2 regions of the Cognatiyoonia koreensis genome follow, and region 2 is predicted to be linked to the other one. Evidence: riboswitches for the same ligand, from Rfam matches in the RefSeq annotation. Region 2 holds a riboswitch; the other holds the start of a gene.
The links. Region 2 has a riboswitch for glycine ahead of BMY44_RS13420 (D-amino acid dehydrogenase). Riboswitches for the same ligand answer to the same signal wherever they lie in the genome.

Region 1 (4,257 bases), on a different contig from region 2:
GTCTTTTGCCGGATGTTAGCAGGGATCGTATCCGCGATCAGATCGTCCAGATCTTTCGCCCCGACGACTTCCAGCATGTCTTTCATTTCCGCTGGTGACGGACCGATATGGCGGCGGTTTGCGAAATCGTATGGCAGATAGTCGGTCGGGGTGAAGGTCATTCTACTGCTCCTAGCCGATCATCTTGTTGTAGGCGGCTTCGTCCATCAGATCGTCAAGCTGGGACGGATCGGATGGTTTGATCTTGAAAAACCAACCGTCGCCCAGTGCGTCCGTGTTTGCGAGGCTTGGGTCATCGACAAGGCTTGTGTTCACTTCAGTGATTTCACCATCGACGGGGGCTAGGATATCAGACGCAGCCTTAACACTTTCGATGACGACGATTTCGTCGTCCTTGGTCACGGTCGCGCCGACCTCTGGAAGTTCGACAAAGACAAGATCGCCCAATTGCGTTGTTGCGTGCTCGGTAATGCCAACGACATAAACGTCGCCATCAGCGCGCAACCATTCGTGTTCTTCAGTATATTTCATAGGGTCGTCTTCCTTCTAGCGTTTGAAGTTGGCTGGTGTGAATGGCAGTGACGTCACGGTTAGCGACTGGCGCTTACCGCGCAATTCGCCCCAGACCGTCGTGCCGGGTTTTGCAAGCGCCGTCGTGACATAGCCCATCGCGATGGGGCGGTTTACGGTCGGTCCGAAACCGCCAGATGTAATTGTTCCGATGGGGACGCTTGCGTTTTCTTCGGCGAAAAGCTGGACACCTTCGCGCATTGGCGCGCGTCCGTCTGGGAGGAGACCGACACGTTTGCGCGATGAGTTGCTTTCAATTTGTGACAAGATTCTTTCGGCCCCGGGAAAGCCAGCGGCGCGTGCACCACCCTGCCTGCGCACTTTCTGGATTGCCCATGTCAGCGCCGCTTCGACGGGTGTTGTGGTTTCGTCGATGTCATGGCCGTAAAGGCACAAGCCGGCTTCTAGCCGCAAGGAATCTCGCGCGCCAAGGCCGATGGGGGCCACGTCCGGATGGTCGAGCAGTGTTCTTGCAATGCCCATTGCTGCTGTCGCAGGAATTGAGAGTTCGTATCCGTCCTCTCCGGTATAGCCCGAGCGTGACGCCCAGACCTCGGTACCGGCGATGTCGAGTGTACTTACGTCCATAAATTGCATGTTGGCAGCGCTTGGATCTAATGCTGACAGCACGGTCTCGGCTGCCGGCCCTTGCAATGCAAGCAGTGCGCGGTCTGTCAGTTCTGTCACGGTGACGTCAGGTTCGAGTGCCTTTTTCATCCGGGCGATGTCGCTCGCTTTGCAGGCCGCATTAACCACAAGGAAAACATGATCGCCCCGGTTGGCCAGCATCAAGTCGTCGTCGATCCCGCCAGTCGCATTCGTGAAATACCCGTAGCGTTGTCGGTCAGGTTTCAGTCCGATGATGTCAACGGGGATCAGGGTTTCCAAGGCAGCAGCGGCGGCTTTATAGCTCGCCCCTTTGACGATCACCTGCCCCATGTGACTGACATCGAAAAGCCCAGCCTTTTCGCGGGTATGCAAGTGTTCCTTCAGAACGCCCATGCCGTATTGCACCGGCATGTCATACCCTGCAAAAGGCACCATTTTCGCGCCAGATTCTGTGTGAAGTGCATGGAGGGGAGTCTTTTTCAGGTCTGTCATCACGCCTTTGCCAATCTCTTGCTGGCGTGATTCTGGAAATCCGTCAGCACTGATCCTGCACAGGTAATGACCTGCGCTTCAGTGCCCCCTCTGTCCATTTGCCTGAGATCATTATCCCTTCGGCGACCGCTTTGCGGTTCTCTCCAGAGTCTTATACACCTTTGGTCCTTTGGCCTGAGAGTTTCCGAGGCGGTTGCTCCTTCGGCACCGGGACTACCGGTTCTCCCAAAAGTGTAGGAAGACGCTACATCGCGTTCCCGAGCCTGTCAAAATGAATATCTGGATCACCGGTCCGTCCCTCTGTCATAGAGGTGACTTGACAGTTCACTGCTGCTGGTTGTGACTTGCATTGACTCAAGCTTTGGAGGCTTTGCATGAAATCCCGTTTTTATCCCCTGTTCGCCATCATTTTCGCCGCTGCTCCGGCTGCTGCGGATGTCACGATCAGTCACGGTTATTCTGCATTCGGGGATTTGAAATACGGGCCGGATTTCAGGCATTTCGACTATGCCAACCCGGATGCGCCAAAAGGCGGCACGATGAGCCAGCGACAGCTGTTCGGTATTCCGACGTTTAACAGCCTAAATGCGTTTATCGTCAAAGGAGACTACGCACCCGAAGTCGGCGTCCACATGTACGATAGTCTGATGGTGCGGGCCAATGACGAACCTGACGCGATGTATGGGTTGATTGCCGAAACCATCGAGTATCCGGATGATTACTCCTATGTCGTCTTCAACATGCGGCCCGAAGCGCAATTCCATGATGGCGAGCCGTTGACCGCTGATGACGTGGTTTTCACTGTCAATGCGCTCAAGTCCGAAGGTCATCCCTACTATCGCAATCTGCTAAGCGATCTGACAGACGTCACGGCCGAGACACCACATCGCGTGCGGTTCGATCTTGCACCGGGCGCTGGACGCGGGTTTCTTGGCGATCTTGCCGGCCTGTCCATCCTGCCAGAACATTTCTACGAGGGAACGCCATTTGGCGAGTCTTGGATGACAATTCCTGTGGGGTCCGGACCCTATATCATCGACAACGTCGACGCGCCGCGCAGTATCAAATTCTGTCGGAATGATGAGTATTGGGCCGCCGATCTTCCTGTGAATGCAGGCCGCAACAACTTTGATTGCTTTGCCTATGAGTATTTTGCTGATGACACTGTCGGACTGGAAGCCTTTGCCGCCGGGGAATACCTTTTCCGCACGGAAAATCGCGCGGCGAACTGGGCGAACAGCTATGATTTCCCAGCAGCTGTGCGCGGGGATGTGCAGAAAATCCTAATACCTGACGGTCGTCCTGCCAACGCGCAAGGCATCTGGTTCAACTTGCGTAATCCTGTTCTTCAGGATGTTCGCGTTCGGCAAGCGCTGGAATATGCGTTCAACTTCGAATGGACGAACGCAACGCTGTTCTATGACGCCTACAAGCGCACCGATAGCTTTTTTGAGAATACTGACATGGAGGCCATCGGAGTGCCCGAGGGCGCGGAACTCGCGCTGCTTGAAGAGTTCCGCGACCAGCTTTCGCCGGAAATTTTTACAGAACCTGCCTATATTCCCTACGCAGGAAGCGAAGCGCCGCGAGATCGCGCCGCGTTGCGCAAAGCAGGCCAGTTGCTGGATGACGCCGGCTGGAGCGTCAGTGACGACGGGTTGCGCGTCAACGCCGCTGGCGAGGTATTGCGATTGGAATTTCCCGAAGACAGCAGGAGCCTTGAACGGGTTCTGATCCCTTTTATCGAGAACGCGAAATCGATCGGTGTGGACATCGTCTTTGAAGTGCTGGACCCGGCGGCTCAGAGCCAACGCCGCGAGGTCTTTGACTTTGATCTGACTTTGGCAAGTTGGGCCGTATCTGTCACGCCGGGCGCAGAATTACGTGCGTTTTATGGATCGAATGCCGCCACGACTGACGGCAGCAACAACCTGAGCGGTCTTGCCGATCCAGTTGTCGACGCCTTGATCGAAAAGGTTGCTGCAGCGGAAAGCCGTGAAGACCTGACTGTTGCCGCCCGCGCGCTTGATCGCGTTCTGCGGTCCAAGCATGTCTGGATCGGCAATTGGAACGGTGGCGGGCACCGCGTTGCCCACTGGGACGTGTTCGGCATTCCGTCTGAACCTGCCCCATTCGATTTCTTCCGGAATGTCGATTTCTGGTGGTTTGACGCCGAGAAATATCAGGCGATGGTAGATGCTGGAACGCTGGCTGATCGGTTCTAAGGTTCAGGGAAAGAGCGCTTCGATCTTATCCGTCACCTGGCGGGACAGTGGATCGATTTGCGAGCCAAACGTGTCAACGACATTTCCGTCTGGGCCGATCAGAACCTTGTTGAAGTTCCAACGGGGGACAAAACCTGTTTCTGCGTTCAATGACGCAAAGAATGGATGCGCCGCATTTCCTTTGACGCTGGTGATCGTCGTCATGGGAAGGTCAATTCCGTACTGCAATTCGCAAAATTCCTTGACCTCTGCATCGCTGGCCAGTTCCTGATTGAAATCATCAGATGGCACTGCAAGCACGACAAGCCCCCGTTCCCGGTAGGTGTCATAGAGATCCTGCAAGCTGCGATACTGGCCGGTG
Region 2 (4,257 bases):
ATGCGACTTTGGCCAGAAACTTGTTGTGGCTCAGTCCGATCGAGCCCGATAGCCCGATTTCGACTTTCATGCGTTTGACAAGGCGGGCGAGCATGACGGCTGGCGGATGCCCGTGCAGGCGGGCCGTGCCAGTCAGGTCCATGAACGCCTCGTCCAGCGACAGGGGTTCCACGACAGGTGTCAATTCGTCCATCAGTGCGCGGATCGCCTTGGACGCTGTTACATATGCGTCAAATCGCGGGCGCACGACCACCGCATCGGGGCAAAGCTTTAGCGCCTGAAACATCGGCATCGCGGATTTCACGCCTTTGATCCGTGCGACATAGCATGCGGTCGACACAACGCCGCGCCGCCCGCCGCCGATGATGACGGGTTTGTCCGCCAGTTCCGGGTTGTCGCGTTTTTCGACCGAGGCATAAAACGCATCGCAATCCATGTGCGCGATCGACAGGTCGAACAATTCGGGGTGACGAGTCACACGGGGGCTGCGACACTGCGGACAACGTCCAGCGCCTTCAAAGGTGGTCAGGCAGTCGCGGCAAAGGGCTTGCATGTGGATCAGGATACGCCTCCGGAGGCAGGGGAACAATGACAGAACAGGATTTCGTCGGGGCAAAAGTGGCGTTGTTCGTGGGTGATCGCCTGCTGATCACGCTGCGCGACGACAAGCCCGACATTCCCTATCCCGGTCTATGGGATTTCCCAGGCGGCGGGCGCGAACCCGGCGAAACACCTGAACAGACGGTTTTGCGCGAGGTGCGCGAAGAAGTCGGACTGGTCGTTCCACAAAATGCACTGATCTGGAAACGGCGCTACGCCGCAGAGTATCTGCGCGACACCGACGAGGCGGATGCGCAGGTCTGGTTCTTTGTCGGTCAAATTGCGCCAGACATGGCGCGGCAGGTTGTTTTTGGTCATGAGGGACAAGGCTGGGCCTTTGTAACCTTGCAGGGCTTTCTGGGCATGCCGCATGTCGTTCCGTCCTACGCGCAACGGCTGCGCGACTGGATCGCGGCGACGGGGCGCAGAACGGATGGCATCTGAACGGGCCATAAACCGCTTTTGCCCGCAGAAATCATTTGCACGGAATCAATTGCAGGCATATGGGCTGGCCACAGTAAACGCGTCCGCCGGGAGAGTCTGGCAAGGTCAGCGCCGAAGGAGCAACCGCCCCGGTCACTCTCAGGCAAAAGGACCGGTGGGGGTATAAAACGCCGAAGAGAGGCCTTGATTGGTCCGCCGAAGGAGCAAGCCCGCGAAACCGGGTGAATCTCTCAGGTTCAAAGACGGTGGGGGCAGTGGTTACAGGAGACGTACCATGCCTCATATCGCGATCCTCGGTGCCGGAATTACCGGCGTTACGACGGCTTATTCCCTACAGCAGCGCGGTTTTGACGTGACGGTTTATGACCGCCAGCGTTATGCCGGAATGGAAACCAGTTTTGCCAATGGCGGGCAGTTGTCTGCATCGAACGCCGAAGTCTGGAACCAGTGGTCGACTGTCATCAAGGGTATCAAGTGGATGATGCAGGGCGATGCGCCATTGTCCGTCAATCCGCGCCCCGGCTGGCACAAGGTCAGCTGGATGGCGCAGTTTCTTGCCAACATCCCCCGTTACAAGACGAATACGATCAAAACCGCAGGTATGGCCGTGGCCGCGCGCGCAGGTCTGGCCGAAATGGCAGACCGGTCCGGCGTCGATTTCGATTTCAGCCCTGCCGGTATCCTGCATTTTTACATGGCTGAAAAAGATCTAAAGCATGCGCGGATGGTGAACGGTTTGCTGGAACAGGGCGGACTGGAACGCCATGAGTTGACTGCTGACGAAGTGCTGGCGAAAGAGCCCACACTGCGCGGTGACGTCATTGGCGGGTTCTGGACCGAGAGCGACAGCACTGGCGACATCCATAAATTCACGATGGGTCTGGCCAAGTGGCTGATAACGCAAGGCGTGACTTTCAAGCTTGGTGCGCCGGTCACCGACCTGCATGTGCGCAAGGACGGCGTTTACATCGAATGTAACCATGAAGAACGTTATGACGGGGTAGTTGTTTCTGCCGGTGTCGCGAGCCGCAAATTCGCCCAGCTTTTGGGGGACAGCGTCAACATTTACCCCGTGAAGGGCTATTCGATCACCGTCAATCTTGATGACGCCGAAAGCCAGGCGGCCGCCCCGACTGTTTCGCTGCTGGACGACAAGGCCAAGATCGTTTGTTCGCGCCTTGGCAAGTCCCGGTTCCGCGTAGCGGGCACGGCCGAATTCAACGGTGAAAACCGCGATATTCTGGATCGCCGTGTACGCCCCCTGATCAAGTGGGTGGAAACGCATTTTCCAGAGGTTTCGACAGAAAATTGCGTGCCTTGGGCCGGTTTGCGTCCGATGATGCCAAACATGATGCCCCGTGTCGGGCAGGGTAAGTCGGATCGGGTGTTCTATAACACGGGTCACGGCCACCTTGGCTGGACCCTGAGCCCAGCCACAGCAGACGCGATTGCCCATACCATGACAGCGCGTTTTCAAAGCAACAGCCACCCCCTGATCCACAAGCCAGCGTTGCAGGAGGCATAAGCTTTACCTACATGGGGTGTAAGGGACAGGAGATTACACCCCATGGATTTACAGACTATTTTTGCTGAGTTTGTCGGCCCGAACATCGTTTATCTGTTGCTCGCGGCCTTTATCATTATCTGTATCATGGCCGGTGTCCGCATCGTGCCGCAGTCGGAAAAATACGTGGTGGAACGGCTTGGCCGGTTGAAGTCGGTGCTTGGGCCGGGAATCAACTTTATCGTCCCGTTTCTGGACAAGGTACGCCACAAGGTGTCCATCCTTGAGCGTCAGTTGCCGAACATGACCCAAGATGCGATCACATCGGACAACGTGCTGGTGCAGGTCGAAACTTCGGTCTTTTACCGCATCATCGAGCCGGAAAAGACGGTGTACCGGATTCGCGACGTCGATGGAGCTATTTCGACGACCGTGGCAGGTATCGTTCGTTCTGAAATCGGTCGTATGGAACTTGATCAGGTACAGGCCAATCGCTCGAGTTTGATTGCTGCCGTGCGCGAACAGGTGGCCCAACAGGTCGATGACTGGGGGATCGAAGTCACCCGTGCCGAAATTCTGGACGTCAATCTGGATGCCGCGACCCGTTCTGCGATGTTGCAGCAGTTGAACGCCGAACGCGCCCGTCGCGCGCTGGTGACCGAGGCCGAGGGCAAGAAACGTGCAGTCGAGCTTCAGGCCGACGCAGATCTTTATTCTGCCGAACAGGAAGCCAAGGCCCGCCGCGTGTCTGCGGACGCCGAAGCCTACGCCACGCAGGTCGTCGCTGTTGCGATTGCCGAAAACGGTCTGGAAGCTGCACAGTATCAGGTTGCCTTGAAACAGGTCGAAGCCTTGAATGCGCTTGGCGCTGGCGAAGGCAAGCAGACGATCGTGTTGCCAGCAAACGCGCTTGAAGCCTTTGGCAATGCCTTCAATATGCTGAAAGGAAAATCGTGATGTCGCTTTGGACTGAATGGTGGTTCTGGATGTCCGCCGCGCTGGCGCTTGCCACGCTGGAGGTCCTTGTTCCCGGTTTCATTTCGCTTGGCTTTGCTATCGGCGCACTGGTGCTTGGCACGCTGATGTTGCTGGGGCTGTCGTTTTCACTGCCGATTACACTGCTGATTTTCGCAGTCTTGTCCCTGATCGCCTATATCGGGATGCGCTATTTCTTTGCCCTGCCCAAAGGCCAGGTGAAGCATTGGGATCGTGATATCAACGAATGAAGCAAGCCGACACGGTGGTTTCATACGTGTGGTGTGCGCAGGGTTAAAAAGCGCAACGTGACGATGTGGGGTTGTCACCCTTAGACACATAACATCGTTGCCTGATGCAAAGGCGCACCATCGCACAGGCATCGGGCCGGTATGTTTCGCTGCGATGACAGGGGAATGCGGCCCCCGTTCAGTCTTCTGACCATTGCGCCATATTCATGGAACTGGCCTGCTCTGCTGCGTCATATGCCGCCAAGGCCAACGCCATGGTCCTGAGGTTATCCTCGCCTGACGGGCGCGGATTTGTACGACCATGCATCACATCAATGGCGTGTGCCTGAAAGTTCGTCACGCTGTCCTGAACGCAATGCCATGGTTTCGCACCCCACAACGGTACCGCTGGATCGACGTTGCTGGTCTCGGCACCCGAGGCTGTGTGAACAGTCAATCGATTCCATCGATCCAGATGAACCGTGCCTTTGTCGCCCTCGATCA

Region 1: linked by a shared signal. The riboswitch ahead of gcvT (glycine cleavage system aminomethyltransferase GcvT) and the one ahead of BMY44_RS13420 (D-amino acid dehydrogenase) in region 2 are both predicted to bind glycine.

What each region holds. Positions count from the first base shown of each region.
Region 1 covers NZ_FOIZ01000001.1:1,482,351-1,486,607, forward strand. The annotation lists gene gcvP (aminomethyl-transferring glycine dehydrogenase) at 1-161, opposite strand, end outside; gene gcvH (glycine cleavage system protein GcvH) at 172-531, opposite strand; gene gcvT (glycine cleavage system aminomethyltransferase GcvT) at 547-1,671, opposite strand; glycine riboswitch at 1,824-1,909, opposite strand; gene BMY44_RS07340 (extracellular solute-binding protein) at 2,046-3,896, shown strand; gene BMY44_RS07345 (glutathione peroxidase) at 3,900-4,257, opposite strand, start outside.
Region 2 covers NZ_FOIZ01000002.1:343,728-347,984, reverse strand. The annotation lists gene BMY44_RS13430 (DNA polymerase IV) at 1-553, opposite strand, end outside; gene BMY44_RS13425 (NUDIX domain-containing protein) at 589-1,044, shown strand; glycine riboswitch at 1,122-1,208, shown strand; gene BMY44_RS13420 (D-amino acid dehydrogenase) at 1,319-2,569, shown strand; gene BMY44_RS13415 (SPFH domain-containing protein) at 2,612-3,505, shown strand; gene BMY44_RS13410 (NfeD family protein) at 3,505-3,774, shown strand; gene BMY44_RS13405 (Gfo/Idh/MocA family protein) at 3,953-4,257, opposite strand, start outside.